Regions from separate parts of the Turicibacter sanguinis genome, predicted to be linked through region 1. Evidence: a T-box and tRNA genes for the amino acid it is inferred to sense, from the RefSeq annotation. Region 1 holds a T-box; the other regions hold tRNA genes.
What was found. The T-box of region 1 lies ahead of trpS (tryptophan--tRNA ligase). A T-box ahead of a tRNA ligase gene usually reads a tRNA of that ligase, here a tRNA-Trp.

Region 1 (10,365 bases):
AATGATTTTTTGGCTCATGGTTAATCCCATAAATATTCCCCCACTTCATTTTTTAAAAAATGGATGTAATCATCGAGTTCTTGATCAGATATGATTCCGATTCGCCCCTGTTCAAACTCATGATCCACATATTCTTTTAATTGCGTTACGATTTTTGAACTTTTATTAACTTGCTGTTCTTTCGTTAATTGATAATAAGTGTTAATCCAATGAGCAATGCCTGCTAATCCAGAATGAGCAGAAATGGCAACGAGTGGTGGTCGATTTAAAAACTTGTTGGTGTCAAAAATGTTATAAATCTCTTCATCTTTTAGTAAACCATCTGCATGAATACCTGCTCGTGTTACATTGAAATTTTTTCCGACAAAAGGGGTGCTTGGACTAATCTTCAGTCCAATTTCATGTTCGTAATAAGAGGCAATCTCACTGATGACGGTCGGATCCATCCCATCTAGTGTGCCACGTAAGGAAGCATATTCAAAAACCATTGCTTCAAGTGGCGTGTTACCCGTTCGTTCTCCAATTCCAAGCATTGTACAGTTAACTCCTGATGCACCGTACAGCCAGGCATTTGATGAATTATTCACCGCTTTGTAAAAATCATTATGTCCATGCCACTCAATCCATTCGCTTGGAAAATGTGCATGGTGGTTTAATCCAAAGATAATTCCTTGAACAGAACGTGGAAGTGCTGCTCCTGGATAGGTCACACCATACCCCATGGTGTCACAAGCTCTTATTTTGATCGGTGTTTGACTTTCTTCACTTAATTGTCTTAAAGCCATTGCTAAAGGAACAACAAAACCATAAAAATCAGCTCGTGTAATATCTTCGAAATGACAACGAGGTATAATTCCTACGTCTAAAGCTTGTTTAACAATTCCTAAGTAGTGATCAAAGGCCTGCTTTCGTGTCATGTTTAATTTTTTAAAAATATGATAATCAGAACAAGAGAGTAATATTCCAGTTTCTTTTAGTCCTATTTCTCTAACGAGCTTAAAGTCGTCTTTATTCGCTCGAATCCAAGACGTGACTTCTGGAAATTCATAATCGAGCTCTAAACAACGATAAACGGCTTCACGATCCTTTTTAGAATATAAAAAGAATTCGCTTTGACGTACTTTTCCCTGTGGCCCACCTAGTCGATGAAGCATTTGATATAACGTTGTAATTTGATCAACGGTATACGGTGCTCTTGATTGCTGTCCGTCTCGAAATGATGTATCCGTTATAAAGATTTCATCTGGCATATGGATTGGTACGCGGGTATGATTAAACGTCACTTTAGGGATTTCTGAATAAGGATAAATATCTCGATACAAATTGGCATCTTTTATATCGTTTAAGACATAATTAAACTCAATGGCCTCCATTAAATTTGAACGCTTATTATATTCAATCAAGGCGCTCCCCTCCTTAACAATAATTACCAAATATAGGTATTTAGGCCTATTTTAACACGTTTTATCGCAAAGGGAAGAGCCTCGCATCGATAAATTAAAACAGGACAAATCTAGACTTCTCTTTTTAAAATGTAAGGGAATACATCATGAATTCTGATTGGAAATAGACTTTTTTGTGCGAAAAATGTAAAAAAACTATAGTTTTTCTGTTTACAATGTAAAAATCATATGTTAAATTAGATAACGTTCGCTAAAAAGTTGAACAATGGAGGAATTATATGAGATTACAACAAATGTTATTTGCGGCATTTGCCTCTAGCGTTTTATTGATTGGATGTTCTAAACCAGTCGATGCTTCGGCTTATGACCAAACAACAATCGTTGATCATGATCATGATATGAAATCAGATATTTCAATCCTTGTTGAAACAGAAATGATGATTTCAACTTTAAACAACGATTCAAATTTTAGCTTTCAAACTTTATATCATAAATCAAATGACGCTTCTTTATCGTTCTTAAACGAAATGAAGTCTCTTGATAATCTGTTGGAAAATCACTTAGGTTCTGATAGATTTAAAATTTGTTCATTAAATGGAAACTATTATCTTTCATGTGAAAAAGCAATTCAATTGTTTCATAAAGAAGAAGAAATCATGATTAATGGCGAATATATCAAATTAAATCGCTATCCTTAAATTCCTATGTTCCTGCCTTTTGACGGCAGTTTTTTTTATGTTCAAAATAAAAAGGTTGTGCTGTTACAACCTTTTTATGATGTATTTTTATTTGGAGAAGCTTATAAATGCAGTTATCTAAAAAAGGATATCTGGTCAAGATAAAAGCATGTAAAATCGGCTACGATGAGTCGCAGATTAAATCATCATTAAATACAGGGATGCATCAGACTAATGACCTTTGACAAGTTTTGAAAATTCATGCTTTTCTTGCTGTGACTGAAACAATTTAAACCAAGCGCATATTTCTAATGCAAAGTCCACAAATGCAATTCCTTGGGCTGTAATGACATGACGATCACGTACTAAGCGTTTTGAAACATAGTTTTCACGCGGAAAAGGATCGTCCATATTATAAAAAAGGGCTTCTTCTGCACTCCATTTACTGATTGGCGTGGTATAAGTCATGTAATCTAAAACCCCTGCTTTTGCAAGCATAACCGTTCCAGCGCTACAAATTCCAGCTAATAGCTTCCGTTCTTTATGAATACGTTGAATCAGTTCGACTAATTCTAAGCGAATATCGTTATTCCATCCCCCACATAAAATTAATCCTTCGACGTCTTCTTTTAAAACTTCTTTGATTGTATATTGTGGCTGATAATGAAGGCCTGATTGTCCCTCAACTGCATCGTCGGTATACGCAATTGTCATGATTTCTTTTCCTGCATCAGCGTGCAGAAGATGACTGATAAAGGTTACTTCATAATCTGCCATTCCTTCAAACATGAATATTAAAATCTTCCCCATTGAAATCCCCTTAACATTGTTAAATTTATCCTCTTTTTGAGGTCATTAATTTCATTGTAGAGTAAATGCCTTTTAAATGTCAACGTTTGATGGCCATCTCATCTCTTAAAAGACCTCAAGATTCGAGAATTATTCAATGTTTCGATAAAATTTGCTACTTATTTTCTTTGATTTATCAAAAAAAGTGATATCTTGAAGTTTCATCCCATTCATCAATCCAAGCCCCATCAAAAATGGTAGGCCCTAAAAGCTGTAACTAAATATGAAGTTGCCGATTGGTTGCTAGGAATTCATTTTTGAATGCCTAGCAGCCAATTTTTATTTAATTTCATGATTATATTTTTGTAATTATTTCTATTTATTGTCAATTTATCATCATATGTAACTCCATATTACTTTACAAGAGAAGTAGCTGTTAAGGTTCTTGATGTTTAATGTGAAGTCATGAAAAAAGCACCGTAAATATCCGATTTAAAATCGAACATTTACGGTGCATCTCGCCTATCATTCGTTTAGAAAAGATTATTTTTTACGACCTAATCCCATTTTATGTTCTGCTTTTTTCACTTTTTTAAACGCTAATTGGTTTGCTCTTTCGGCTCCACGATCCAATACTTCATCAATGATTGGAGAATTTAATAATTCTTTCATACGTTGTTGAATGGGTTCAAGTTCTGCAACTACGACCTCTGCTAAATCAGATTTAAATGTTCCATAACCTGCTCCATCATAGCGAGCGACTAATGAGTCAATACTTTCTCCTGTAATGGTTGAATAAATTTCTAATAAGTTTGAAATGCCTGGTTTGTTCTCGCGATCAAAGGCAATGATACCATCTGAATCTGTCATCGCTGATTTGATTTTTTTACGAATAACATTTGGTTCATCTGTCATTAAGATAAAGTTACGGGCGTTATCATCTGATTTACTCATTTTTTTGGTTGGCTCTTGTAAAGACATAATACGAGCACCTGTTTTAGCGATTAAAGGCTCAGGAATTTTAAACGTTTCTCCAAATCGATTATTAAAACGTTCTGCAAGATCTCTGGTTAATTCTAAATGTTGTTTTTGATCATCTCCAACAGGGACAAAATCTACATCATATAATAAAATATCAGCTGCCATTAAAACAGGATACATAAATAAGCCAACACCAATTCCTTGTCCTTTTGCACTTTGTTTTTGCGATTTATCTTTAAATTGTGTCATACGTTCAAGTTCACCCATTGACGTATTACAGGTTAACATCCATGCTAGTTGTGTATGGGCTGGAACTTCAGATTGCACAAAAATTGTTGCTTTTTCTGGGTCTAGGCCACACGCTAAATATAAGGCCGTTAATTCTTTAATCTTCTTACGTAATTCTAAGCGATCTTGAGGGACAGTAATCGCATGTTGATCCACGATAAAGAAAAAACACTCATGTTCATCTTGTAATTTAACAAAGTTTTTTAATGCCCCTAAATAGTTTCCGATTGTTAAAGTTCCAGATGGTTGAATTGCTGATAAAATTCTTGACATAATTTTCACTCCTTATTAATGGTAGAGAACAAAAAAAGTCCTCTACCTATGTACACATAGATAGAGGACGATATATTACCGCGGTGCCACCTCAATAGATAAACTTAATTTATCCACTTTAGTCTTGATAACGGAAGAATCCGAGTTCCCTACTTTCACATTCAGGTTCCACTCATGAGCCCATTCATTCGCTTGATTTATCGATTTCCACCAACCATCGACTCTCTGTAAAATCAGATGACGAACTACTATTTCTCAATCAAAGGTTTATTATATATTTTTATTGTATGACTTTACCATTCATCTTGTCAATTAAAAATCATGGTGTTCTTCAAATAAAGCACTTAATTCTTCTGTTGAAAGTTTACTAATAAACGTTTCCCCTTCTTTGACAATGGCTTCGGTTAAATCACGTTTTTGTTCCTGTAACACTTGAATTCGTTCTTCAATTGTATTTTTAACCATTAATTTAAAGACTTGAACTGTTTTATCTTGTCCTAAACGGTGAGCTCGGTCAGTTGCCTGATTTTGAGCACTCATGTTCCACCATGGGTCATAGTGAATCACAACATCTGCCCCTGTTAAATTAAGTCCTGTTCCACCTGCTTTTAATGAAATTAAGAAGACTTTCGTATCGTCTTGATTAAATTGCTCCGTTAAAGCTAAACGATCACTTGTTTTGGTTGCGCCTGTTAAGGTTAAAAATTTAATTTCTTTAGCTTTAAGCTCACGCCCTAAAATCTCTAACATCGAGGTAAATTGCGAGAAAATTAAAACCTTATGACCTGATGCAATACAATCTTGAACTAACTGCATACATAAATTTAGTTTCGCACTTTCACCACGATAATTTTCAAGATAAAGTGACGGATGACAGCAAAGTTGGCGTAAGCGCATTAATAAGGCTAAAATTTTAATTCGACTACGTTCTACCCCAACTTCTTCAATTTCATGATGCATTTCTTGTTTCATTTGAGATAGCATCGCATAGTACAAGTCACGCTGCGTTTTTCCCATTTCACAATACACGTTTGTTTCGATTTTATCTGGTAATTCTTTTAAGACATCTTTTTTCAAGCGGCGAAGGATAAAAGGAGCCACTTGTTGGTGAATGCGAGTTAATAAATGTAAGTGATGATGTTTTACGATTGGGGCTTCATATTTTTTCTTAAACTGTGAATAAGATCCAAAGTATCCCGGAAGAATGAAGTCAAAAATTGACCATAAGTCTGCTAATGAATTCTCGATTGGCGTACCAGTTAAGGCAAAACGGACTTCACTTCGAATTCGTTTCACTGACTTAGCATTTTGAGTCGTATGATTTTTAATAAAATGAGCCTCATCTAAAATACAGAAGCGATATTGTTGTGTTTCATACACTTCAATATCTCGGCGAATTAAGTCGTAAGAGGTAATAACAACATCATAATCTGTTGAGGTATTAATTAAATCTTGTCTGACAGTTGGTTCTCCTGTCACAATTAATACGTTTAAACTTGGCGCAAATTTCTCAATTTCGCTTTTCCAGTTATAGATTAATGAACTAGGTGCCACAATGAGTGAGGGTTTTGTACTTTCTGATTGTTCAGATAAAAGAACTGAAATAATTTGCAAGGTTTTTCCAAGTCCCATATCATCGGCTAAAATTCCACCCATTTGATATTTAGCTAAGGTTTTAATCCATCTAAACCCTGTTTTTTGATAACGACGAAGTGTTTTTTGCAAAGGTTCAGGCACGATAAAATCGGCATCTTCGACTAATTTAAATTCACGGACCATCGATTTAAAGGAAGCATCCCTCACGGCATGCAAAGTTTCGTGATGTTGAATGAGTTGATCTAAATAAAGCGCACGATATTTTGGGATCATCACTTCTGCCTGTCCAAATTCGTTATCTTTTAAGTTTAAATCGTCGACAAAGGAAGCCAACGTTTCAACGTAATCATTTTGTAAGTTAATAAATGATCCGTCTTTTAGTCGGAAATATTTTTTATTTAAGCGATAAGCCGCTAATATTTTTTTGTATTCCGATGCGTCAAATTCTAAATCTTCAAAATGAACATTTAACCACTCACTTTGCAAACGGATTCCAACAGATAAAGATTTGGGTTCTTTAATTTTAATCCCTTTAAATGTTTCTGAAGCATAGACCTCCCCTATTTGTCTAAGTTCATTAATCCCTTCTGTTAAAAACGTATACGTGGCTTCTTCATCTTTTAATAAATAGGTTCCCCCAGGTATTTTTTCAAAATGGAACGTTTCAAGCATTGCCAACACCTTGGCTTCTTTGACAACATCACGAAGAATTTGCTTACTTTCCTCCGTATTCGGTTGGTTGGCATCGATATGAATATCGCCATAGCGATACTGAACACGTAATCCAATATTTCCTTTAAACTCTGAATCTAAATAAAAACCAAAGGTTAGAGGATAGACTTTAAATTTTTGATAGAGTTCTTCAAGTGCAGTATCACGAATGTAAGGCTTAATTTTAGGTAAAACCAGTGATAAAAATTTCCCCATCGTTTCATTGGAAATTTTAAGTCCAAATGAAGTTGCTTCTGACATTTTTTCAAGTAAAGGAATAATATTTTGAACAAACTCTTCATGACAGCGATACATTTCTCGCTCTTGGAGTAAATAGGTATAATTTTGTCCTCGAATGATTAGATATTGACCTAAATTATGTCTTAAATAATAAGTACTGTCTTCTTCTTCAATTTGGAATTCAATTTCTGGTTCTTTCGAATGAAGGGTAATCGTTTCACAATTATAATACTCAATACTACAAGCAATTGTTTTACGTAAGTTTAAGTCATAAAACGTATCCAAACTAGACGGCGTTAAAAACAATTGACGTGCTTGTCCTGGTGATAAACCAAATTGTTTCAAATAGACGCGATCTTCTACAACACGATCCCAAATAAATTTCACTAAGGGACGTGACCGTTCATCAAAATGATTCATCGTATGTTTAAACTCTAACTCTTTTCCATAAGAGATAATACATTCACATTCTAAGTCAATAACAAATCGATATAAATCTCTGATGACATACGGTCTCGTAATCCCCATACTAACTTCTAAAGAAGGTTGATTACGACTACTAATCACTAGTTTAGGATACATCGTGACTTGTTGAGGATACATTTCATAATTCAGTTCACTTGTCAAATTTGTTTCATATGTATCTAAAACTTTAGAAATGAGATCATCATCCTCGCTTAACCCTGAATGAATCACTAATCTATTTTTAATTTGATCGTCATATAAACGCAATAAAAGAGCAATTACATGCTTACATGAACCAAACTTTGTATGAAACCCTCCGCAGTCACACATATGATGGGTGACTTTCCCCTGCTCATTAATATTCAAATGGACATGAAATAAATCTGGATCTTCTATAACTTCAGCAAAAACTTGATAATCATCTACCTTATCATAAATAATGTAGTATTTAATCGTTGCTCCAAAGTTATAAAAGGATTGTGCACGTGAAAAAACAGCTGGATTTGCAGCCATGCTTTTAATCATATTTAAATTTAAGTTCACGCCTATCACTCTCCTTACGACAACTTATCTCTTAATTTTACCATAAATTAGTCTAGAGATAAATGGAAGTTCACGATTAATTTAAAAGTCAAATCCTGTTTTATTAGTATAGACAAATTAAGTTACCTTTATCCGTTTGTTGATGATTTAAAAAATGCTGTAACTGTGTCAAAAGAGTCTCTTTTAAATAGATGATCTTTGCATTATTCATTTCATAATCCATGATATCTGAATAATTATTAATTAAGTTTTCACCGACATTTAAATAAGTATTCAGACGGTTATAATCATTTTTTTCTCTCATAGAAGGTAAGTTTTTTTTTGCGTCAGTTACTAAATTTTTAATGTTATTTACTTCCTCAAATGTAAATAACTCATCACAATAGCTTAACCATTGTGTCAAGCTAATCACAATGGGTTCTAATATTTCCGACTCAATCTTTAAGATTTCAATCATATTATGATTCTTCATGAGTCGAACTGATTTTAATAAAAAGATATAAAACTTCTCAATAACTTGAATAAACTCCATTTGATCAGGTAATTCATACCATTTTCCATACTTTATTCCTTCTAATTTTATTTGCTCTTTTTTGAATTGATGATCCTTATCAATCAATAACCTCATGCGTTTTTCTTTTAAATAATTGAAACTTAAATGATCTGAGATGAACAAAAATTGGACGGACCATCCCATTTCATAAACGGCACAGTAATGTAAAATAGGGTGGTCCCCATTTAATTTATATTCACATTCCGCATGAAAGACTTTTCCAAGCTGCTTTAACCAATTCGTGTCTTTTAGAAAATTATAGATATTAGGAGTGAAGATGACAAATTTATATTCTAACCGTTCCGTTGCAATCTCATGTCTCTCATATAAAATTAGGCATCTGATCAAGTCATCCATGATACAATACGTATAAATATCCCATAAATGATGATCTAGCATTAGACTCCCCCCTTCCTATATTAAATTTTATGTTGAATTAGCAATTATCATGTCAATCAAAAATCCTTATTTTTCCCGTTTGGCTGACTTTTTTGAGTGTTTATTTGAATCAGTTCTTCTCTTTTTTTTATTCTTCTATTAATTAGAGAATTGTCTAATTTTCTAATTTTTAAATCTTATATCTGTTGAAAAGAAAAAAAGGCTAATGCCTTATTTACGATCGCGATAGCCTCTTAGTCTTGCAAAATACGTTTTATTTTTTTGTTCAGTTTCCCCTAACTTTAATTGGTATGTGTGATGAATCGAAGACTGGATAATTTTTTGTTGTGAAGAGGATGTGTGTACTTTCTGTTCTTTCATACTAACACCTCAGCTAATCTATAGTTCTATGATACTATATGCAAAGAACACCTATGTTGCAAGTCCTGTTCTTCATCTCTGTGTATCGAATTGACTCCGATCATCCGTTATCGAAACTCAAGCTCTAACCCTTTCGTAAAAAAATAAATTGGTTTCAAGTTTGAAAGTCTCCTACTCAGAATTCTAGCACTAAAAAAAGGAATGCCAATTCAATGAGGCATCCTCTTAGTGTCGGTTATATATAATAAAATGATAAATTCTTAGTCTTCTTGAATTTTAGAACCTTTTTCAGCAATATTCTCTGATTGATTCTCTTTGAGATTTCCTTTATTTTCAGCTTCTTTTTGAGTTTCAGGAACTCTTGATTCTGTTGTTCCTTTATTTTCAGTCTCTTGTCGAGCTTCAGGAGCTTTTGATTCTGTTGTTCCTTTATTTTCGGTCTCTTGTCGAGCTTCAGGAGCTTTTGATTCTGTTGTTCCTTTATTTTCAGTTTCTTTTCGAGCTTCAGGAGCTTTTGATTCTGTTGTTCCTTTATTTTCAGTCTCTTGTCGAGCTTCAGGAGCTTTTGATTCTGTTGTTCCTTTATTTTCAGTCTCTTGTCGAGCTTTAGGAGCTTTTGATTCTACTTCGCCTTTTTCAGTTGAAGCGTTTTGTGTTTTAGAAGTTTTAGATTCTTCTTTTGTCTCAGATTCTGGTTTAGGGGCTTTTGGTCCTCGAGGCCCAGCTACCCCAATAAACATTTGTTCATTACGAGCTTTTTCTGAAAATTCAGCCATATATTTTTGCATAGCTTGTGCTTCATCTTTTGAAATAATTCCATATTCAACGTATTTATCTAATAACTTGACTTTAGCCACATTCACTTTATCAAATAAGTCGTAGATTTCTTTTTTCTGATCTGCAGTTAACGCATCAAATTTTGCTTGAGCTTCTTTAAATTTTTGTTCATGTTTAGCCATTTCAGCCTTTTGATCTTCTGTTAATTGCTGTGATACTGAAATGACGTCATCATTTTTTTCAGCAGCTTGTCCATTTATGCCACCTAGGCCAACAAGCATACAGGCTGTAAAAATTGAGATTACTTTTT
Region 2 (10,365 bases), 770 kb from region 1:
TCTACCTTGTTCCACAAAAATTAAGTGATCATGATTAAAAACTAAACCATTCGTCACCAAATTCGCATCACCGTTAAATAAAATTTTAACATCACTATTAACCTTGATTTCGTAAAACTCATTATTACTTAAAGCCCCATTTTCAATTTTATAATCTGGTAATGATTCGACTATCATTGCCTTCTCATCATCAGATAACATCCAAATCTTTTCATCCCATCTATAAGCTTCATCTTTTAATAAAGAAAAGGCGAACGGCGTCATTTGCATCATTGATAAAAAAATACCAAAAATTAAACTAATAATAATGGGTGTTTTTCTCAATTCAAAAATTGAATCTATTGAGTACCCTGATTTTAACATTAACTTTAACTTTTTCATTCTTGCTCCACCTATCCTATTTCAATCTCTAGCTCCTCATACAAGCTAACCTCTTCTACTGGAATACTAAATAACATAGTACCCTTACTTGGAATTATAACAGAATCTGACTTTAAAGTATAACCTGTTTTTGTCGAATAAATAAGGTTTTCATCATCAGTACTAAATCCAACTTCACAATCGCGTTCACTGATATTATGTAAAATGAAAACCGCTTCTGTCTCAGTATAACGAATTTGTCCGATTACTAGAGACTTACTCATACTAAGGGCGACCATCTCTCCACTAGATAGTGCATCACTACTATTACGCACTGCAATTAAAGACTTATAATGATTTAATAACGAATCTTTATCCTCTAATTGTACCTCTATACTATCTAAATCCATATTTAAAGTATCCTTACGCCATTCAGTCTCATAATCATTTCCCCATTTAAGAGGGAATCTAATATCTTCATCAGGTTTTCTCCCTAACATTCCAATTTCCTCTCCATAATAAATATATGGGTTCCCTGGTAACATTAAATAAATATCTGCTGCCAATTTCATTAAATCCATATCGTTATTTAATACAGACATGACACGATCTTGATCATGATTCGTTAAAAATATAGCATCACTATATCCTCTATCTCCAGCATATTTTTCAAAAGACTCATGCATTCTTGTTAAATTTTTCATTAATCCAAATCCACTAAGATCTCTTTCACGACGAACAACAGATACAATTGCATCAGCTAAATCAAAATTGAAATTTGCATCAAAATTACTGTAATATGGGGCAACTGATGAAGATCCTGACCATACCTCTGCAACAATATATAAATCATCTTTAGCGTCACGCCATCCATCTGTTATCTCTTTCCAAAAATCTAAATTTTCTTGTAGTAAATTTAAATCAGTATTATATTCACCTTGTGCGTACAAATACTTTGCTGCATCTAATCTAAATCCATCAACACCTAAATCAATCCAATACTGTCCAATATTAATAAACTCTTCTCTTACTTTATTATTTGAAGCATCCCAATCAGGCATTCCACTCCAAAATGCACCAAAATACATACGATTTTCATACTTAGACCACGCTTTTCCATCAATAGGAGAAGCTGAAAAATCATATGATGAATCATTCGCATCAACCCAAATAAAGTAATCAGCATAATCACTATCAATATTTTCCTTACTATCTATAAACCATGGATGCTCACTACTCGCATGATTTAAAACCATATCTAATACAACTTTTATTCCTTTATTATGGGCTTCTGAAACTAATTTTTTAAAATCATCTAACGTTCCATACTCAGAATTAACATTATAGTAATCTGTTACATCATACCCATGGTAACTTGGAGATGGATAAATAGGTAATAACCAAATTCCTTTAACTCCTAAATCTACAAGATAGTCCAAATTCTCAGTAATTCCATTAAAATCACCAATACCATCACCATCACTATCTGAAAATGAACGTACAAATATTTCATAAAAAACACCATTGTCACTTGAAACTTCCGCCCTCTCATCGGTACTATTACTACATCCAACTAATAAAAATATAATCATTAATAATAGAATGTTTTTTTTCATTATTATCCCCCTCATGTGTTTATAGATAATTATAGCAACTAAACATCATAACAACTATATGTAACCGTTATTATAATTGATATAAAAAAAACTTCTTAAGATATATCCTAAGAAGTTTTAAGAAAAATAAAAAAGAGTAACCCTACTCTTAATCGTCATAAATTGGTGCCTAGGGCCGGAATCGAACCGGCACGGGTGTCACCACCCGCAGGATTTTAAGTCCTGTGCGTCTACCAGTTCCGCCACCCAGGCACATCATTATTAATTTAATTGGAGGCGCCAATCGGATTTGAACCGATGATCAGGGAGTTGCAGTCCCACGCCTTACCACTTGGCTATGGCGCCCTTTTTTTATGGAGCGGGTGAAGAGAATCGAACTCTCACAGTCAGCTTGGAAGGCTGAAGTTCTACCATTAAACTACACCCGCAATTTTTAGATGGGGCGACTGATGGGAATCGAACCCACGAATGCCGGAGCCACAATCCGGTGCGTTAACCACTTCGCCACAATCGCCATGGCAGGGGTGGCAGGAATCGAACCCACACTAACGGTTTTGGAGACCGCTGTTCTACCGTTAAACTACACCCCTACTTAATTATATGGTGCCGAAAGCAGGACTTGAACCCGCAACCTACTGATTACAAGTCAGTTGCTCTACCAATTGAGCTATTTCGGCCTTTTATAGCATATCTCATTAAAAAAAGAGCATCTCTACTCTAAATTGTCATAAATTGGTGCCTAGGGCCGGAATCGAACCGGCACGGGTGTCACCACCCGCAGGATTTTAAGTCCTGTGCGTCTACCAGTTCCGCCACCCAGGCACATCATTATTAATTTAATTGGAGGCGCCAATCGGATTTGAACCGATGATCAGGGAGTTGCAGTCCCACGCCTTACCACTTGGCTATGGCGCCCTTTTTTTATGGAGCGGGTGAAGAGAATCGAACTCTCACAGTCAGCTTGGAAGGCTGAAGTTCTACCATTAAACTACACCCGCAATTTTTAGATGGGGCGACTGATGGGAATCGAACCCACGAATGCCGGAGCCACAATCCGGTGCGTTAACCACTTCGCCACAATCGCCATGAATGGTGCCGAAAGCAGGACTTGAACCCGCAACCTACTGATTACAAGTCAGTTGCTCTACCAATTGAGCTATTTCGGCATCTTTTTTATTTAATTATGGTGGAGGATGACGGGCTCGAACCGCCGACCCTCTGCTTGTAAGGCAGATGCTCTCCCAGCTGAGCTAATCCTCCATGCAGATATTTCTATCTAATTTTAAATGGTGACCCGTACGGGATTCGAACCCGTGTATGCATGCGTGAAAGGCATGTGTGTTAAACCGCTTCACCAACGGGCCATTATTATAATGGCGCCCCAACTAGGACTCGAACCTAGGACCCCTTGATTAACAGTCAAGTGCTCTAACCAACTGAGCTATTGAGGCTGGTTTATGGTGGCCCAGCAACGTCCTACTCTCGCACTTGCGTACTACCCTCGGCGCTAAGGAGCTTAACTTCTGTGTTCGGTATGGGAACAGGTGTGCCCTCCTTGCCATCGTCACTAGACCTTTTGGAGATTCTTTCGTTAATCTTCCAAAACTAGATATCTTCTTCAGTTTCTTTGGTTAAGTCCTCGATCGATTAGTATCAGTCCGCTCCATGTGTCACCACACTTCCACTTCTGACCTATCTACCTTGTCGTCTTCAAGGGATCTTACTTCTTTCGAATGGGAAATCTCATCTTGAGGGGGGCTTCACGCTTAGATGCTTTCAGCGTTTATCCCGTCCACACGTAGCTACCCAGCTATGCTCCTGGCAGAACAACTGGTACACCAGCGGTGTGTCCATCCCGGTCCTCTCGTACTAAGGACAGCTCCTCTCAAATTTCCTACGCCCACGACGGATAGGGACCGAACTGTCTCACGACGTTCTGAACCCAGCTCGCGTACCGCTTTAATGGGCGAACAGCCCAACCCTTGGGACCGACTACAGCCCCAGGATGCGATGAGCCGACATCGAGGTGCCAAACCTCCCCGTCGATGTGAACTCTTGGGGGAGATCAGCCTGTTATCCCCGGGGTAGCTTTTATCCGTTGAGCGACGGCCCTTCCATTCGGTACCGCCGGATCACTAAGCCCGACTTTCGTCCCTGCTCGACTTGTAGGTCTCGCAGTCAAGCTCCCTTCTGCCTTTACACTCTTCGAATGATTTCCAACCATTCTGAGGGAACCTTTGGGCGCCTCCGTTACTCTTTGGGAGGCGACCGCCCCAGTCAAACTGCCCACCTGACACTGTTCCCTGACCAGATCATGGCCACGGGTTAGAACCCCAGTAACACAAGGGTAGTATCCCAACAGCGACTCCACCAAGACTGGCGTCCTGGCTTCTTCGTCTCCTACCTATCCTGTACATGTGTCACCAGTGCTCAATATCAAGCTACAGTAAAGCTCCACGGGGTCTTTCCGTCCTGTCGCGGGTAACCTGCATCTTCACAGGTACTATGATTTCACCGAGTCTCTTGTTGAGACAGCGCCCAGATCGTTACGCCTTTCGTGCGGGTCGGAACTTACCCGACAAGGAATTTCGCTACCTTAGGACCGTTATAGTTACGGCCGCCGTTTACTGGGGCTTCAATTCAAAGCTTCGCTTGCGCTAACCTCTCCTCTTAACCTTCCAGCACCGGGCAGGCGTCAGCCCCTATACATCACCTTGCGGTTTAGCAGAGACCTGTGTTTTTGATAAACAGTCGCCTGGGCCTATTCACTGCGGCTTGCTTTCACAAGCACCCCTTCTCCCGAAGTTACGGGGTCATTTTGCCGAGTTCCTTAACAAGAGTTCTCTCGCTCATCTTAGGATTCTCTCCTCGCCTACCTGTGTCGGTTATCGGTACGGGCACTTACTAAATTAACCCTAGAAGCTTTTCTTGGAAGCGTGACATCAGTTGACTTCGCCATACGGCTTCGGCATCACAGCTCAATGTTATGCCATGCGGATTTGCCTACATGACCACCTCACTGCTTACACGTGAATCCATTAACACGCTCAACTTAGCCTTCTCCGTCACTCCATCAGTTTAATAAGTGGTACAGGAATATCAACCTGTTGTCCATCGGCTACGCCTTTCGGCCTCACCTTAGGTCCCGACTTACCCAGGGCGGACGAGCCTTCCCCTGGAAACCTTAGGCTTTCGATGGATAGGATTCTCACCTATCTTTCGCTACTCACACCGGCATTCTCACTTCTAACCGCTCCACAGCTCCTTCCGGTACTGCTTCTCCGCTGTTAGAACGCTCTCCTACCACTGACACCTAAGTGTCAATCCGCAGCTTCGGCGGTCCGTTTAGCCCCGGTACATTTTCGGCGCAGAGTCACTCGACTAGTGAGCTATTACGCACTCTTTAAAGGATGGCTGCTTCTAAGCCAACCTCCTAGTTGTCTGTGCATCTCCACATCCTTTTCCACTTAACGGACACTTGGGGGCCTTAGCTGGCGGTCTGGGCTCTTTCCCTTTTGACCATGGACCTTATCACCCACAGTCTGACTCCCGATGATATCTATCTGGCATTCGGAGTTTGATTGAGATCAGTACCCCGAGGTGGGGCCATCACCCATTCAGTGCTCTACCTCCAGTAGACTTGCCATCGAGGCTAGCCCTAAAGCTATTTCGGAGAGAACCAGCTATATCCGTGTTCGATTGGAATTTCACCCCTAGCCACAAGTCATCCAAGCACTTTTCAACGTGCCCTGGTTCGGCCCTCCAGTCAGTGTTACCTGACCTTCAGCCTGCTCATGGCTAGCTCACACGGTTTCGGGTCTACAACATCGTACTCTTCGCCCTATTCAGACTCGCTTTCGCTACGGCTCCGCATCTTCTGCTTAACCTCGCACGATATCGTAACTCGCCGGTTCATTCTACAAAAGGCACGCCATCACCCATTAACGGGCTCTGACTATTTGTAGGCACACGGTTTCAGGTTCTCTTTCACTCCCCTTCCGGGGTTCTTTTCACCTTTCCCTCACGGTACTGGTTCACTATCGGTCACTAGGTAGTATTTAGCCTTACGAGATGGTCCTCGTTGATTCCGACGGGATTCCACGTGTCCCGCCGTACTCAGGATTCCTTCCATGCATTTCACAATTTCACCTACGGGACTCTCACCCTCTCCGGTTGGCCTTCCCAGACCACTCGGCTATCATGATTTGTCAATTATGAAGGTCCTACAACCCCGGCTAGTGCCGGTTTGGGCTCTTCCCACTTCGCTCGCCGCTACTACGGGAATCGATTTTTCTTTCTTTTCCTCCAGGTACTTAGATGTTTCAGTTCCCTGGGTCTGTCTCCTATATGGCTATGTATTCACCATATGGTGCTAGCGTATAACCACTAGCGGGTTTCCCCATTCGGATATCCCCGGATCAAAGCTCACTTACAGCTCCCCGAGGCGTTTCGCCGTTTGTCGCGTCCTTCTTCGACTCCTAGTGCCAAGGCATCCTCCGTGCGCCCTTATTCACTTAACCTATAAAAAATAATTCTTTATTTTTTTCTTCTGTTTGAAGATATCTAGTTTTCAAAGATCAACTTTTGGAAGAAATTCTTCCAAAACTAAACAGAACGTCTCTTTCTCCATAGAAAGGAGGTGATCCATCCCCACCTTCCGGTAGGGATACCTTGTTACGACTTCACCCCAATCATCTACCCCACCTTAGGCAGCTCCCTCCTTGCGGTTAGGCCACTGACTTCGGGTGTTGTAAACTCTCGTGGTGTGACGGGCGGTGTGTACAAGACCCGGGAACGTATTCACCGCGACATGCTGATTCGCGATTACTAGCGATTCCAACTTCATGTAGGCGAGTTGCAGCCTACAATCCGAACTGAGATTGGCTTTATGAGGTTTGCTCCACGTCACCGCTTCGCTTCTCTTTGTACCAACCATTGTAGCACGTGTGTAGCCCAGGTCATAAGGGGCATGATGATTTGACGTCATCCCCACCTTCCTCCAGTTTGTCACTGGCAGTCTCGTTAGAGTCCCCAACTGAATGCTGGCAACTAACGACAGGGGTTGCGCTCGTTGCGGGACTTAACCCAACATCTCACGACACGAGCTGACGACAACCATGCACCACCTGTATCCATTGTCCCCGAAGGGAAAATCCTATCTCTAGGACGGTCACTGGTATGTCAAGACCTGGTAAGGTTCTTCGCGTTGCTTCGAATTAAACCACATGCTCCACCGCTTGTGCGGGTCCCCGTCAATTCCTTTGAGTTTCAGTCTTGCGACCGTACTCCCCAGGCGGAGTGCTTAATGCGTTAACTTCAGCACTGAGGTTCGACCCCCAACACTTAGCACTCATCGTTTACGGCGTGGACTACCAGGGTATCTAATCCTGTTTGCTCCCCACGCTTTCGCGCCTCAGTGTCAGTTACAGACCAGGAAGCCGCCTTCGCCACTGGTGTTCCTCCATATCTCTACGCATTTCACCGCTACACATGGAATTCCACTTCCCTCTTCTGCACTCAAGTTGACCAGTTTCCAATGACCCTCCACGGTTAAGCCGTGGGCTTTCACATCAGACTTAATCAACCACCTGCGCGCTCTTTACGCCCAATAATTCCGGATAACGCTCGCCACCTACGTATTACCGCGGCTGCTGGCACGTAGTTAGCCGTGGCTTTCTCATAAGGTACCGTCACACTCTAGCCATTTCCTACTAGAGCCATTCTTCCCTTATAACAGAATTTTACAACCCGAAGGCCTTCATCATTCACGCGGCGTTGCTCGGTCAGGCTTTCGCCCATTGCCGAAGATTCCCTACTGCTGCCTCCCGTAGGAGTCTGGGCCGTGTCTCAGTCCCAGTGTGGCCGTTCACCCTCTCAGGTCGGCTACGCATCGTCGCCTTGGTAGGCCTTTACCCTACCAACTAGCTAATGCGCCGCAGGCTCATCCATCAGTGGTGCCGAAGCACCTTTAAACTTTCGTCCTATCCGGTATTAGCGATCGTTTCCAATCGTTGTCCCCGTCTGATGGGCAGATAACCTACGTGTTACTCACCCGTTCGCCGCTCACCACCGAAGTGGTTCGCTCGACTTGCATGTATTAGGCACGCCGCCAGCGTTCATCCTGAGCCAGGATCAAACTCTCCATAATAGTTTGTTTATATCCTAAGCTTCTTTTAAGAAACTTATTTTCTTAAAGTAATGTTTGTTGACGTTCTGTTTAGTTTTCAAAGAACTTCTTTGTCACTTGTTTCAGCGACTTGATTATCTTATCATGTTTAACTCTTTCTGTCAAACACTTTTTTGAAGTTTTTTTAAAATCTTTCGATTTCTTTTTTTTGTCTTCTTTCGACGACTTGATTATCTTATCACACACCATAATTTCTGTCAATATTTTTTAGAATATTTTTTTGAAACTATATTTTGAACGGTATTGTTTTTCAACACCTTTATATAATACTCATTCTGTCGAAAACTGTCAATCATTTTTTTTATTTTTTTTAAAAAAATTCTCCTACTAATGAAAACACCCTTTGAAATAATATCTCCAAGGGTGTTTTGTTACTATATTAAATTTTCAGGGTTTAAACATTCCAGCTCTTTAATAACAAAACGTCCATTTTCACGAATCAATACATCATCAAAGTAAATTGATCCTCCTCCGTATTCAGGGCGTTGAATCAAGACTAAATCCCAATGAATTGCCGATCGATTTCCGTTATCTGCTTCTCCTTCATAGGCTTGACCTGGTGTGAAATGAAAACTTCCATCAATTTTCTCATCAAATAAAATATCTCCCATTGGGTGTTTAATTAGTGGATTAACTCCTATGGCAAACTCTCCAATAAATTTAGCCCCTTCATCAGTATTAAAAATTTCATTGAGTTTTTCGATATCATTATCCGCTGTCGCATTAACTATCTTTCCATCTTTAAACTCTAGTTTGACATTATTAAAAACAGTTCCTTGATAGGGACTAGGGGTATTATATTGAATTGTTCCGTTTACACTTTCACGAACCGGTGCAGTAAAAACCTCTCCATCAGGAATATTACATTCTCCAGCGCATGGCACCGCAGGTATACCTTTAATAGAGAATGTCAAATCAGTCCCTGGTCCAACAATATGAACTTGATCTGTTTTTTCCATTAAGTTTTTCAAGTTTTGCATTGCTTTATTCATTTTTGAATAATCCACTAAACACACATCTAATAAAAAGTCCTCAAATGCCTCTAAACTCATCTTCGCTTTTTGAGCCAATGCAGGAGTTGGATAATTCAATAATACCCATTGCTTTTCATTTACAATTAAATTTGAAACCGGTTTCGCAACGCGTGCCTGCATGACTTTAATCTCAGTTGGCACATCACTATATTCAGAATCATTTTCATCTGCAAATACTGAAACAAAAGCATCAATATTTTTATATTTATCTAACTGCCACTCTGTTACCTTCTCCATACGCTCTTCAGTATTACCCAGTGACAATTCTCTTCCAATTTCATCATCAAGAATTTCTGTATGTGGGAAAGCACCAAGTCGATATGTCTCCTTAATAAGCTCTTTAATCAATGGCTTTGCACAATAATTCCCCTTAATCAATACATGTTGTCCTGCTTGTATCTTATTTGAATACTCCAATAAAGATTTTGCTAACTTTTGTAATCTTGGATCACGCATTTTTTCACTCACCTTTTTATAAATCGATTTTTATATACATAATACCAATGCTCTGCAAAACCAGGTGCAAAAGGACCACGCCTATTTTCAATCATATCTATTAATATATCTAATTGTTGATAAATAATTGATTGAATTTCCTCTGGATAATCCATTTCACTCTTATGCTTTCTATATTCATCTTCATCCAAAATTTTATAGGTAAAATCCGGGAATACTTTTACATCTAAATCATAATCAATATATTTAATAGCTTTCTGATCATAAACAAAAGGTGAGCTTATATTACAGTAAAAATATACGCCATCCTTCCTTAGCATACATAAAACATTAAACCAATATTCAGTATAATAATAACAAACGGCCGGTTCTCTTGTGTACCAAGTTCTTCCATCTGATTCCATGACCAATGTTTTATTGTTAGCTCCAATTAATACTTGATCAGAGGCGTCTAAAATAGTTGTCTCGTGCCAAATACGATGTATATTTCCATTATGCTTATAACTATGAATTTCTACATGTTGCCCTATCTCTGGAGAATGCACCTCTCATCCCTTCTTTCCCTATCATTACATTTCCCTAATACATGTATTATTTTACCATACAATGATAATGAGTTGGATATTAAAGATAAGAAGATATCTTTTTATATAAATTCGGAACTGATTCTATAGCGTAGATTTTTTCCACACAATTACAATCTTTAAATATT
Region 3 (10,365 bases), 600 kb from region 1:
GGCATTTCATTATTTCAGGCACGCGCCTATTTTCAAAAATGGTGTCCTGCAGAGGACTCGAACCTCTGACCCTCTGATTAAAAGTCAGATGCTCTACCAACTGAGCTAGCAGGACTTTTATGGTGGAGGATGACGGGCTCGAACCGCCGACCCTCTGCTTGTAAGGCAGATGCTCTCCCAGCTGAGCTAATCCTCCAAATGGTGGCTTGGGACGGAATCGAACCGCCGACACAAGGATTTTCAGTCCTTTGCTCTACCGACTGAGCTACCAAGCCTATTTAAATGGCGGTCCAGACGGGAATCGAACCCGCGATCTCCTGCGTGACAGGCAGGCATGTTAACCGCTACACCACTGGACCTTTTGGTTGCGGGGACAGGACTTGAACCTGCGACCTTCGGGTTATGAGCCCGACGAGCTACCAACTGCTCCACCCCGCGATGTTATTTAATTAATATGGCGGAGGAAGAGGGATTCGAACCCCCGCTACGCTCTCACGTACTGTCGGTTTTCAAGACCGATCCCTTCAGCCGGACTTGGGTATTCCTCCACATATTAGTTGGTAGCGGAGGAGGGACTCGAACCCCCAACCTCACGGGTATGAACCGTACGCTCTAGCCAGTTGAGCTACTCCGCCATTTTATTATTTTTTTTATTTAATTGGTGGAGACTAGGGGGATCGAACCCCTGACCTCCTGCGTGCAAGGCAGGCGCTCTCCCAGCTGAGCTAAGTCCCCTGGGTATTTAATTAATGGTCGGGAAGACAGGATTCGAACCTGCGACCCCCTGGTCCCAAACCAGGTGCTCTACCAAGCTGAGCCACTTCCCGTTTTATGGCGCGCCCAAGAGGAGTCGAACCCCTAACCTTTTGATCCGTAGTCAAACGCTCTATCCAATTGAGCTATGGGCGCTATTAAGTTGGTGCCTAGGGCCGGAATCGAACCGGCACGGGTGTCACCACCCGCAGGATTTTAAGTCCTGTGCGTCTACCAGTTCCGCCACCCAGGCATTTATTTATCCATAAATGTTTATTCTTTTTTTTAAAATGGTGTCCTGCAGAGGACTCGAACCTCTGACCCTCTGATTAAAAGTCAGATGCTCTACCAACTGAGCTAGCAGGACTTTTAATGGCTGGGCTAGCTGGATTCGAACCAGCGCATGACGGAGTCAAAGTCCGTTGCCTTACCGCTTGGCTATAGCCCATTTTCAAAATGGTGGTGGGGGACGGATTCGAACCGCCGAACTCGGAGAGAGCGGATTTACAGTCCGCCGCGTTTAGCCACTTCGCTACCCCACCAGATGGTGCCGAAAGCAGGACTTGAACCCGCAACCTACTGATTACAAGTCAGTTGCTCTACCAATTGAGCTATTTCGGCATCTTTTTTATTTAATTATGGTGGAGGATGACGGGCTCGAACCGCCGACCCTCTGCTTGTAAGGCAGATGCTCTCCCAGCTGAGCTAATCCTCCATGCAGATATTTCTATCTAATTTTAAATGGTGACCCGTACGGGATTCGAACCCGTGTATGCATGCGTGAAAGGCATGTGTGTTAAACCGCTTCACCAACGGGCCTTTTATTTTCCGTTTTGCGACTTCGTTATTCTATCATCTCAACTTGTTTTCGTCAAGAGTTTTTTTGAAAAAAGTTTTTTTTCAAGAAGTTACTCGATTATTTTATCAACCAACATCTCTTTTGTCAAATACTTTTTAAAATTCTTTGTTAGTTCGTTTTATTTACCAGAAACGAACTTCTATATAATACCAAGTTTGTCGTTTCTTGTCAAACCTTTTTTTCCTAAAAAGTTTTTTAACTCATCCCCTTCTCTTGAAGAGAACTTTTATATAATACCAAATCTGTCGGTTGTTGTCAAACATTTTTAATATACTTTTTTAAAAATATAAAACACTCTAATATCAATCTGATATTAGAGTGTTTTATATAAATTATTTCGCTACACTTCCTGCAATATTTAAAGCATCCCACGTTCTTGCAAATGGTGGTGCATAGCATAAGTCTAACATTGCCAGTTGATCGGTTGTCAATCCTGCAAAAATAGCAGTAGCTAATACATTAACTCGTTGAACTGCATCTTTACGTCCAACAACTTGTCCGCCTAATAATACTTTTGTATCAGCATTATAGATTAACTTCACATAAATTTTGGTTTGTCCTGGATAATAACTTGTTTGATTCATATCTGTAATAAATACTGTTTTATAGTTTAATCCTAAATTTTTAGCCTCTTGTTCAGATAATCCAGTACGCCCGGCTTCTAAATCCATTACTTTTAGACACGCTGAACCTAAAGAACCGTTAAATTGTTGATGGGCACCTGCTAAATTTTCACCAATAATGCGTCCCATTTTATTTGCAACCGTTGCTAATGGAATATAAGCCGGTTCAGATTTCAAAATATGATTGATACTTGCACAATCACCAGCTGCGTAAATATCTTCAATTGAAGTACGCCCCTCTTGATCAATGATAATGGCACCATTACGGAGCATTTTAATTCCTGTATCTACTAAAAATTCAGTATTCGGTCGTACACCAGCAGTTAAGACAACAATATCGACATCATAACTTTCATCTTTAGTTTGAATTTTAGTTACATATTCTTGACCTTCTAAAGCTGTAACTGTTTGAGCTAAATGCAGATGAACATTGTGAGCTCTTAGCTCTTCTTCTAGAATATCTGTTATTTCTTTATCAAAAGTATCAACCAGAACACGATCATTTAATTGGAAAACATGAACTTCTTTTCCATATTGCTTAGCCGCTTCAACAACCTCAAGCCCAATAAACCCTGCTCCTACAATCGCAACACGATTTAAATCAGAATTTTGCATTGCTTGTTTTAAATCATGACCGTCTTCCATGCTTTTTAAAGTGTAAACATGTTTAAGATTTACATTTTGAATTGGAGGGATAATGGCACTTGCTCCTGTTGCAACCATTAATCGATCATAGTAATCGTCAAACACTTCATTTGTTGTTAAATTTTTTACAGTTACAACTTTATTATCTACATCTACTTTTAATACTTCATGTTCTGGATGAACAGAAATTCCTGAGGAATTGAATTGCTCTACTGTTCTTGCAATCATATTTTGAGAATCTTCAAAGAAATTTCCGACAAAATAAGGTAAACCACATGCTCCAAATGAAACATGTTTTGATTTTTCATATACTGTTATACTTGCATCTTTATTTGAACGCTTTAATTTTGCAGCAGCACTCATTCCAGCTGCAACACCACCAATAATAACAACCTTCATCATATAACCTCCTTAAAATTACCTTACATTATCTTATATTATATCAAATTTTCTCATAATATATATAAATAATGCCAAGCATAAAAAAAACATCCTTTAAGGATGTTATCTACTAATTTATGGGGCGACTGATGGGAATCGAACCCACGAATGCCGGAGCCACAATCCGGTGCGTTAACCACTTCGCCACAATCGCCATGGCAGGGGTGGCAGGAATCGAACCCACGCTAACGGTTTTGGAGACCGCTGTTCTACCGTTAAACTACACCCCTATTAAATTAATGGTGCCGAAAGCAGGACTTGAACCCGCAACCTACTGATTACAAGTCAGTTGCTCTACCAATTGAGCTATTTCGGCACTAATAAATGGTGACCCGTACGGGATTCGAACCCGTGTATGCATGCGTGAAAGGCATGTGTGTTAAACCGCTTCACCAACGGGCCATTATTATAATGGCGCCCCAACTAGGACTCGAACCTAGGACCCCTTGATTAACAGTCAAGTGCTCTAACCAACTGAGCTATTGAGGCATTGTACAACCTAGCAACGTCCTACTCTCGCACTTGCGTACTACCCTCGGCGCTAAGGAGCTTAACTTCTGTGTTCGGTATGGGAACAGGTGTGACCTCCTTGCCATCATCACTAGATTATATTTGGTGCCTAGGGCCGGAATCGAACCGGCACGGGTGTCACCACCCGCAGGATTTTAAGTCCTGTGCGTCTACCAGTTCCGCCACCCAGGCATTTCATTATTTCAGGCACGCGCCTATTTTCAAAAATGGTGTCCTGCAGAGGACTCGAACCTCTGACCCTCTGATTAAAAGTCAGATGCTCTACCAACTGAGCTAGCAGGACTTTTATGGTGGAGGATGACGGGCTCGAACCGCCGACCCTCTGCTTGTAAGGCAGATGCTCTCCCAGCTGAGCTAATCCTCCAAATGGTGGCTTGGGACGGAATCGAACCGCCGACACAAGGATTTTCAGTCCTTTGCTCTACCGACTGAGCTACCAAGCCTATTTAAATGGCGGTCCAGACGGGAATCGAACCCGCGATCTCCTGCGTGACAGGCAGGCATGTTAACCGCTACACCACTGGACCTTTTGGTTGCGGGGACAGGACTTGAACCTGCGACCTTCGGGTTATGAGCCCGACGAGCTACCAACTGCTCCACCCCGCGATGTTATTTAATTAATATGGCGGAGGAAGAGGGATTCGAACCCCCGCTACGCTCTCACGTACTGTCGGTTTTCAAGACCGATCCCTTCAGCCGGACTTGGGTATTCCTCCACATATTAGTTGGTAGCGGAGGAGGGACTCGAACCCCCAACCTCACGGGTATGAACCGTACGCTCTAGCCAGTTGAGCTACTCCGCCATTTTATTATTTTTTTTATTTGATTAATGGTCGGGAAGACAGGATTCGAACCTGCGACCCCCTGGTCCCAAACCAGGTGCTCTACCAAGCTGAGCCACTTCCCGTTTTATGGCGCGCCCAAGAGGAGTCGAACCCCTAACCTTTTGATCCGTAGTCAAACGCTCTATCCAATTGAGCTATGGGCGCTATTAAGTTGGTGCCTAGGGCCGGAATCGAACCGGCACGGGTGTCACCACCCGCAGGATTTTAAGTCCTGTGCGTCTACCAGTTCCGCCACCCAGGCATTTATTTATCCATAAATGTTTATTCTTTTTTTTAAAATGGTGTCCTGCAGAGGACTCGAACCTCTGACCCTCTGATTAAAAGTCAGATGCTCTACCAACTGAGCTAGCAGGACTTTTAATGGCTGGGCTAGCTGGATTCGAACCAGCGCATGACGGAGTCAAAGTCCGTTGCCTTACCGCTTGGCTATAGCCCATTTTCAAAATGGTGGTGGGGGACGGATTCGAACCGCCGAACTCGGAGAGAGCGGATTTACAGTCCGCCGCGTTTAGCCACTTCGCTACCCCACCAGATGGTGCCGAAAGCAGGACTTGAACCCGCAACCTACTGATTACAAGTCAGTTGCTCTACCAATTGAGCTATTTCGGCATCTTTTTTTTATTTAATTATGGTGGAGGATGACGGGCTCGAACCGCCGACCCTCTGCTTGTAAGGCAGATGCTCTCCCAGCTGAGCTAATCCTCCATGCAGATATTTCTATCTAATTTTAAATGGTGACCCGTACGGGATTCGAACCCGTGTATGCATGCGTGAAAGGCATGTGTGTTAAACCGCTTCACCAACGGGCCTTTTATTTTCCGTTTTGCGACTTCGTTATTCTATCATCTCAACTTGTTTTCGTCAAGAGTTTTTTTGAAAAAAGTTTTTTTCAAGAAGTTACTCGATTATTTTATCAACCAACATCTCTTTTGTCAAATACTTTTTAAAATTCTTTGTTAGTTCGTTTTATTTACCAGAAACGAACTTCTATATAATACCAAGTTTGTCGTTTCTTGTCAAATCTTTTTTGAAAAAAGTTTTTCAATTCATTACCTTTTATTGAAACGAACTTCTATATATTATCAAGTTTGTCGTTTTTTGTCAAACCTATTTCCAAACTTTTTGAAGAATTTTAAAGTAGCATCTAATGATGCTACTTTTTCTCTTGTCCTTTCCCCTTAAAAAACAAGGGATAGATACCAAATCCTATAAAACTTATACTGCTATAAATAATAAAAGTTGCATTCCTAATCTCTCCTAGGATTTCTTTGAATACATGTTTAAGACTTAAAATAACAAGAATTCCAATTAAGCATCTTAAGATTTTAATCACTAGTGTTGTATTCTCTTGAAATTGAATATACCTTTTTTCAATTGTTGTTCCGAGCGCAAATCCAATAAATGTTCCTAATGATTTTGAAAAATCTATTGAAGTCATAAAAATCCCAGGAATGAAAACAATTAAAGTCGCTAAATATAAGAACTGTTTATTTTCTGTTCTTTCATAAAGATAATACGTAATCGTTGCGACTATAATTCCAAGCAGTAATCCAACTATTACATCACGCGGATAATGAACACCTAAGTAGAGTCTAGAAATCGCAACTAATAATATAAGAAGTAAACTTCCCCATCTAATCGAGCGCTTCTTCAGGAATATTCCTATCGCAAAATAGGTTGAAGAGGCTCCTTGCGTATGTCCGCTTGGAAATGAATAACCTGTTGCCGTCTGAGTTCTTAGAGAACGAATCCCTTCTTTACCAATCGGACGTTCTGCTTTAAAAATATTCTTAATCCAATTATTTAACAAACAACTTGTAAAATAAGAATAGCCTATGTATTCACCAAACTTTTTATTATAGCCCCAGTAAATACAAAGAATCACCGACAAAATAACGGCACTTTCTCCTAACATCGTGATAAACTGAACCACTTGATCTAAAACTTCATTATGTATACTTTGTATCATGCGTATAATATCTAACTCACTCATTTTCTTTTTCCCCTTCTTCAAATATTTCATTCAACACCCTGCCATCACAATCATAAAAATCTAATCCTAGTATGCTAGCAATAGTTGGAGCAATATCCATGACGCTTATATTTCCCATCTCAAATTGATTTTTTATCCCGACACCTGAAATCATGACAATAGTTTTATAACCTGCCTTAAGCGGTGAGTAGCCATGATTACCTTTTGTAAAATTTGATTTAACATCTTTAGAGGTTAAATCATCTTTAAATTGATAGCCCGCCTTGGCTTCAATTGCAATATCAACATCTGATGAAGCATGAAGACGCTTCAAGTCATTAACTGTATAGATAGTTTCAATACCGTAAGTAGGATCTTGCATGACAGATCGCAGTAACGTCATCACTTCTTTTTTGATAACTGAATCGTGGTCTTTAATATAAACATAAGCTCCTAACCCAAGGGATTGAACATAAGCTTTGTAATTTAGTCCATCTTCTGTTTCAGTGATATAACCCGCTCTTTTTAACACATTATTTAAATAAACATTCTGATGAACATCCATCTGCCCATGATCACTTGTCACAACAAAGACTGTATCATCATAATATCCCGCTTCCTTTACTGCTTCTACAATTTCCATCACTGATTGCTCATACACATTAAATGCCTTCACCGATTCAATAGATTCAACACCAAAATCATGCCGAAAATGATCAACGGAAATAAGATGTATCGCTAACAAATTAGGTTTCTTAGATTTTATCGTATCAACTGCTACAGCGGTTGAAAATTGATCTAACTTAGGTTGGGTACCATCTCCTAGGATTTTTCCATATTTCAAATAGGACTTAACCAAGTACATCGGTGTACCACTTTCTAATAATTTCGTTGCTTGGTTTTCTCCTGCTAAGGCAATAATTTCAGGAATATTATAAGTGATATTTCCTCGCCCTGTGACTGGCCATAAAATACTAGCCGTCACAAATTGATGTTGTGCGAGTTTATCAAACAATGAAGGAACTTTTACTTCATCTTGATACCAGTACCACGTTTGGTTTTTGATTGGGACTCCTACCTGTAGCTGGTGATTATGATAAATTCCGTGTTTATCCGGAGTCGTTCCAGTGACGATTGAAGTATGGATGGGATAAGTTAAGGTTGGATAGACGGTAGTTACTTGATTAGAATAGGCTCCCCTGTTAATTAACTCTAAAAAAACAGGGCGTTGCATTAAGTTATCAAAATCCGCTTCATATACACCATCTAAACTAATCATGATGACATGTTTAGCTATTTCATTTCCTGTATAAGCTGTTTTTTTGAATACTTGTCCCAAATCAAAACACATCCAAACTCCCCCTATTAAAATAATGATTACTCCTATGTATATCATTACTTTCATTATTTTATTCATGTTTTCACTGCCCCCATTAAATTCTCCCCTTTACCTTTTATTACACCTTATTTTTATAAACACTTAAATATAACGAGAGATTATGTTTAGCTCATAAAAAAAAAAGAGTTGTCATAAAATACAACTCCAACCTATCGATATTCTAACATTCCACCTAATACATTGATGACATCGTATCCTAAAGAATTTAGGTATGCTGTCACTTGCTCCGTACGAGCTCCTGAACGACAAATTAAATAATAGCACTCTGTTTTTGATAAATATTGATGGGGTTCTCTCACTAATTCTTGCATCGGGATATGTCTGGCTTGCGCTAATTTAGGTAACGTTTTAAATTCTAATGCCTCGCGAATATCTATTAAATTGATCTCATTTAATTGAGGTTTTAAATCTTTGATATGAATGTGTTTCATATTTTGCACCTTCCTTATCCTCTCTTATTGTACCATTGATTCTTTTATTTATAAAATGACATGCAATAAATAAAAAAAGAGACTATCAGGAAAGTCTAATAGTCTCTTAAGTTAATGCTTATAGTTTAACGATATGAGAAGCTTGTGGTCCGCGGTTTCCTTGAGTAATTTCAAATTCAACTTTTTGACCTTCTTCTAATGTTTTAAATCCATCACTTTGAATTTCTGAGAAGTGAGCAAACACTTCATCACCGTTATCAACAGTAATAAATCCGTATCCTTTGTCAGCATTAAACCATTTTACAGTTCCTGTTGCCATGTTAAAAAAACCTCCAAAAATAAAATCATTTTAATTAATTAGTTACATCTCATCTAATACATGTCATTTATTAAATATTAAAACTGATGGAACTATCATTAATATTGTTGGTTTTATTTTTAAAATTATTCATATTTTATAAAAAAATTTTAAAAGCTACTTAAAAAAGTAGCTTTTAATGATTATTCTTCTGTTGAAACAGCTGTTTCAGATACGACTGCTCCATATTTTTGTTTTAAGTTATTATCAAAATATTGATAGTAACGTGTTAAGATACGTCCATTATATAATTTACGGTTTTTATCCGCTTCACGTCCAAATGCTTTTTCAAATTTAGAGAACGACGTTAAGATATTGAAATCCCAAGTATCTAATTTACGTTTCATGATTCCTAATTTTTTGTTTAATTTGAAGACTTCATCCTCTTCACCGATACGTTCTCCATATGGAGGATTTGTAATCATATAGGCGTATTTATAATTAGAAGAGAATTTATGAAAGTCTAATTGATGGAATTCAATTGCTTTAGCAACTCCTGCTTTTTCAGCATTTTGACGAGCCGTACGTAAAACTTGTCCATCTATATCATAACCAAACATACGTAATGAGTTATTCTTGATGGCTTTACGAGCACTGTCACGAACTTGTTCAAAAATTTCAGGATCCATTGATGGCCAATCTTCGCAAACAAATTGACGATTTAATCCAGGTGCAATATTATTTCCAATTAAAGCTGCTTCAATTAAAATCGTTCCCGATCCACAGAATGGGTCAACCAGTAAGCGTTCTGGTTTCCAACGTGATAAGTAAACTAAAGCTGCTGCTAATGTTTCTTTTAACGGAGCTTCTCCAGCGAATTCACGATATCCACGTTTGTGTAGTCCCGCTCCTGATGTATCGATTGTTAATGTCACAACGTCTTTAAGTAATGCTACTTCAATTTTATAAACCGGTCCATCTTCTGTAAACCAATCTTGGTTATACGCGCGTTGCATACTTTTAACAACGGCTTTTTTTACGATTGATTGGCAGTCAGGTACACTGTGTAAAGTTGATTTTACCGACTTCCCTACAACATGCATTTTCCCGTTAACTGGAATGTATTGACTCCAGTCAATGGCTTCTGTTTGATTAAATAAATCTTCGAATGTTGTCGCTTCAAATTCTGCTACTTTGATTAAAACACGTTCTGCTGTACGTAACCATGTATTTGTAATGGCGATGTCCATTTCATCTCCTTCAAAATGAACCTTACCATTTTCTAATTTTAAATCTTCGTAACCTAATCGTTTTAATTCGCGAGCTGTTACGGCTTCAATTCCAAATGTGGTTGTTGCAATTAATTGATAATCCATATATATTTCTCCTTATCTTAAAGTAGATCGTTTAGTTAAACGAATACTGAGATGACATTTAATTACAAAATTAGATTTAAACTACTCTTTTATTCTATCCATCTTACTCAAACTCACAACGTCGTTTTTAAGATGGCCCAAAATACCATTTTTAAGTTTATCATTAATCTGAACTGGTGGCAACGATTATCT

Region 2: it has a tRNA-Trp gene. The T-box ahead of trpS (tryptophan--tRNA ligase) is inferred to sense a tRNA for this amino acid. The anticodon was not compared.
Region 3: it has a tRNA-Trp gene. The T-box ahead of trpS (tryptophan--tRNA ligase) is inferred to sense a tRNA for this amino acid. The anticodon was not compared.

Annotation. Positions count from the first base shown of each region.
Region 1 covers NZ_CP053187.1:2,500,476-2,510,840, reverse strand. The annotation lists gene HLK68_RS12205 (aconitate hydratase) at 1-30, opposite strand, end outside; gene HLK68_RS12200 (beta/alpha barrel domain-containing protein) at 21-1,403, opposite strand; gene HLK68_RS12195 (hypothetical protein) at 1,682-2,101, shown strand; gene HLK68_RS12190 (DJ-1/PfpI family protein) at 2,312-2,890, opposite strand; gene trpS (tryptophan--tRNA ligase) at 3,413-4,411, opposite strand; T-box leader at 4,472-4,683, opposite strand; gene HLK68_RS12180 (DEAD/DEAH box helicase) at 4,724-7,966, opposite strand; gene HLK68_RS12175 (aminoglycoside 6-adenylyltransferase) at 8,070-8,918, opposite strand; gene HLK68_RS12170 (hypothetical protein) at 9,129-9,278, opposite strand; gene HLK68_RS12165 (DUF2680 domain-containing protein) at 9,539-10,365, opposite strand, start outside.
Region 2 covers NZ_CP053187.1:1,726,647-1,737,011, reverse strand. The annotation lists gene HLK68_RS08410 (DUF1189 family protein) at 1-381, opposite strand, end outside; gene HLK68_RS08405 (alpha-amylase family glycosyl hydrolase) at 393-1,976, opposite strand; tRNA gene HLK68_RS08400 (tRNA-Leu) at 2,140-2,228, opposite strand; tRNA gene HLK68_RS08395 (tRNA-Cys) at 2,248-2,321, opposite strand; tRNA gene HLK68_RS08390 (tRNA-Gly) at 2,331-2,404, opposite strand; tRNA gene HLK68_RS08385 (tRNA-His) at 2,415-2,490, opposite strand; tRNA gene HLK68_RS08380 (tRNA-Trp) at 2,493-2,566, opposite strand; tRNA gene HLK68_RS08375 (tRNA-Thr) at 2,578-2,653, opposite strand; tRNA gene HLK68_RS08370 (tRNA-Leu) at 2,710-2,798, opposite strand; tRNA gene HLK68_RS08365 (tRNA-Cys) at 2,818-2,891, opposite strand; tRNA gene HLK68_RS08360 (tRNA-Gly) at 2,901-2,974, opposite strand; tRNA gene HLK68_RS08355 (tRNA-His) at 2,985-3,060, opposite strand; tRNA gene HLK68_RS08350 (tRNA-Thr) at 3,067-3,142, opposite strand; tRNA gene HLK68_RS08345 (tRNA-Val) at 3,161-3,236, opposite strand; tRNA gene HLK68_RS08340 (tRNA-Glu) at 3,264-3,340, opposite strand; tRNA gene HLK68_RS08335 (tRNA-Asn) at 3,351-3,427, opposite strand; rRNA gene rrf (5S ribosomal RNA) at 3,440-3,548, opposite strand; rRNA gene HLK68_RS08325 (23S ribosomal RNA) at 3,604-6,496, opposite strand; rRNA gene HLK68_RS08320 (16S ribosomal RNA) at 6,609-8,124, opposite strand; gene HLK68_RS08315 (aminopeptidase) at 8,538-9,653, opposite strand; gene HLK68_RS08310 (DUF402 domain-containing protein) at 9,662-10,198, opposite strand; gene HLK68_RS08305 (thioredoxin family protein) at 10,278-10,365, opposite strand, start outside.
Region 3 covers NZ_CP053187.1:103,580-113,944, forward strand. The annotation lists tRNA gene HLK68_RS00510 (tRNA-Leu) at 1-3, opposite strand, end outside; tRNA gene HLK68_RS00515 (tRNA-Lys) at 40-115, opposite strand; tRNA gene HLK68_RS00520 (tRNA-Val) at 121-196, opposite strand; tRNA gene HLK68_RS00525 (tRNA-Phe) at 200-275, opposite strand; tRNA gene HLK68_RS00530 (tRNA-Asp) at 284-359, opposite strand; tRNA gene HLK68_RS00535 (tRNA-Met) at 363-438, opposite strand; tRNA gene HLK68_RS00540 (tRNA-Ser) at 456-548, opposite strand; tRNA gene HLK68_RS00545 (tRNA-Met) at 559-635, opposite strand; tRNA gene HLK68_RS00550 (tRNA-Ala) at 660-735, opposite strand; tRNA gene HLK68_RS00555 (tRNA-Pro) at 751-827, opposite strand; tRNA gene HLK68_RS00560 (tRNA-Arg) at 833-909, opposite strand; tRNA gene HLK68_RS00565 (tRNA-Leu) at 918-1,006, opposite strand; tRNA gene HLK68_RS00570 (tRNA-Lys) at 1,045-1,120, opposite strand; tRNA gene HLK68_RS00575 (tRNA-Gln) at 1,127-1,201, opposite strand; tRNA gene HLK68_RS00580 (tRNA-Tyr) at 1,211-1,295, opposite strand; tRNA gene HLK68_RS00585 (tRNA-Thr) at 1,299-1,374, opposite strand; tRNA gene HLK68_RS00590 (tRNA-Val) at 1,393-1,468, opposite strand; tRNA gene HLK68_RS00595 (tRNA-Glu) at 1,496-1,572, opposite strand; gene HLK68_RS00600 (CoA-disulfide reductase) at 1,945-3,279, opposite strand; tRNA gene HLK68_RS00605 (tRNA-His) at 3,400-3,475, opposite strand; tRNA gene HLK68_RS00610 (tRNA-Trp) at 3,478-3,551, opposite strand; tRNA gene HLK68_RS00615 (tRNA-Thr) at 3,562-3,637, opposite strand; tRNA gene HLK68_RS00620 (tRNA-Glu) at 3,647-3,723, opposite strand; tRNA gene HLK68_RS00625 (tRNA-Asn) at 3,734-3,810, opposite strand; rRNA gene rrf (5S ribosomal RNA) at 3,819-3,927, opposite strand; tRNA gene HLK68_RS00635 (tRNA-Leu) at 3,935-4,023, opposite strand; tRNA gene HLK68_RS00640 (tRNA-Lys) at 4,060-4,135, opposite strand; tRNA gene HLK68_RS00645 (tRNA-Val) at 4,141-4,216, opposite strand; tRNA gene HLK68_RS00650 (tRNA-Phe) at 4,220-4,295, opposite strand; tRNA gene HLK68_RS00655 (tRNA-Asp) at 4,304-4,379, opposite strand; tRNA gene HLK68_RS00660 (tRNA-Met) at 4,383-4,458, opposite strand; tRNA gene HLK68_RS00665 (tRNA-Ser) at 4,476-4,568, opposite strand; tRNA gene HLK68_RS00670 (tRNA-Met) at 4,579-4,655, opposite strand; tRNA gene HLK68_RS00675 (tRNA-Pro) at 4,683-4,759, opposite strand; tRNA gene HLK68_RS00680 (tRNA-Arg) at 4,765-4,841, opposite strand; tRNA gene HLK68_RS00685 (tRNA-Leu) at 4,850-4,938, opposite strand; tRNA gene HLK68_RS00690 (tRNA-Lys) at 4,977-5,052, opposite strand; tRNA gene HLK68_RS00695 (tRNA-Gln) at 5,059-5,133, opposite strand; tRNA gene HLK68_RS00700 (tRNA-Tyr) at 5,143-5,227, opposite strand; tRNA gene HLK68_RS00705 (tRNA-Thr) at 5,231-5,306, opposite strand; tRNA gene HLK68_RS00710 (tRNA-Val) at 5,327-5,402, opposite strand; tRNA gene HLK68_RS00715 (tRNA-Glu) at 5,430-5,506, opposite strand; gene HLK68_RS00720 (phosphatase PAP2 family protein) at 5,851-6,690, opposite strand; gene HLK68_RS00725 (alkaline phosphatase family protein) at 6,683-8,020, opposite strand; gene HLK68_RS00730 (rhodanese-like domain-containing protein) at 8,218-8,499, opposite strand; gene HLK68_RS00735 (cold-shock protein) at 8,618-8,818, opposite strand; gene HLK68_RS00740 (THUMP domain-containing class I SAM-dependent RNA methyltransferase) at 9,001-10,173, opposite strand.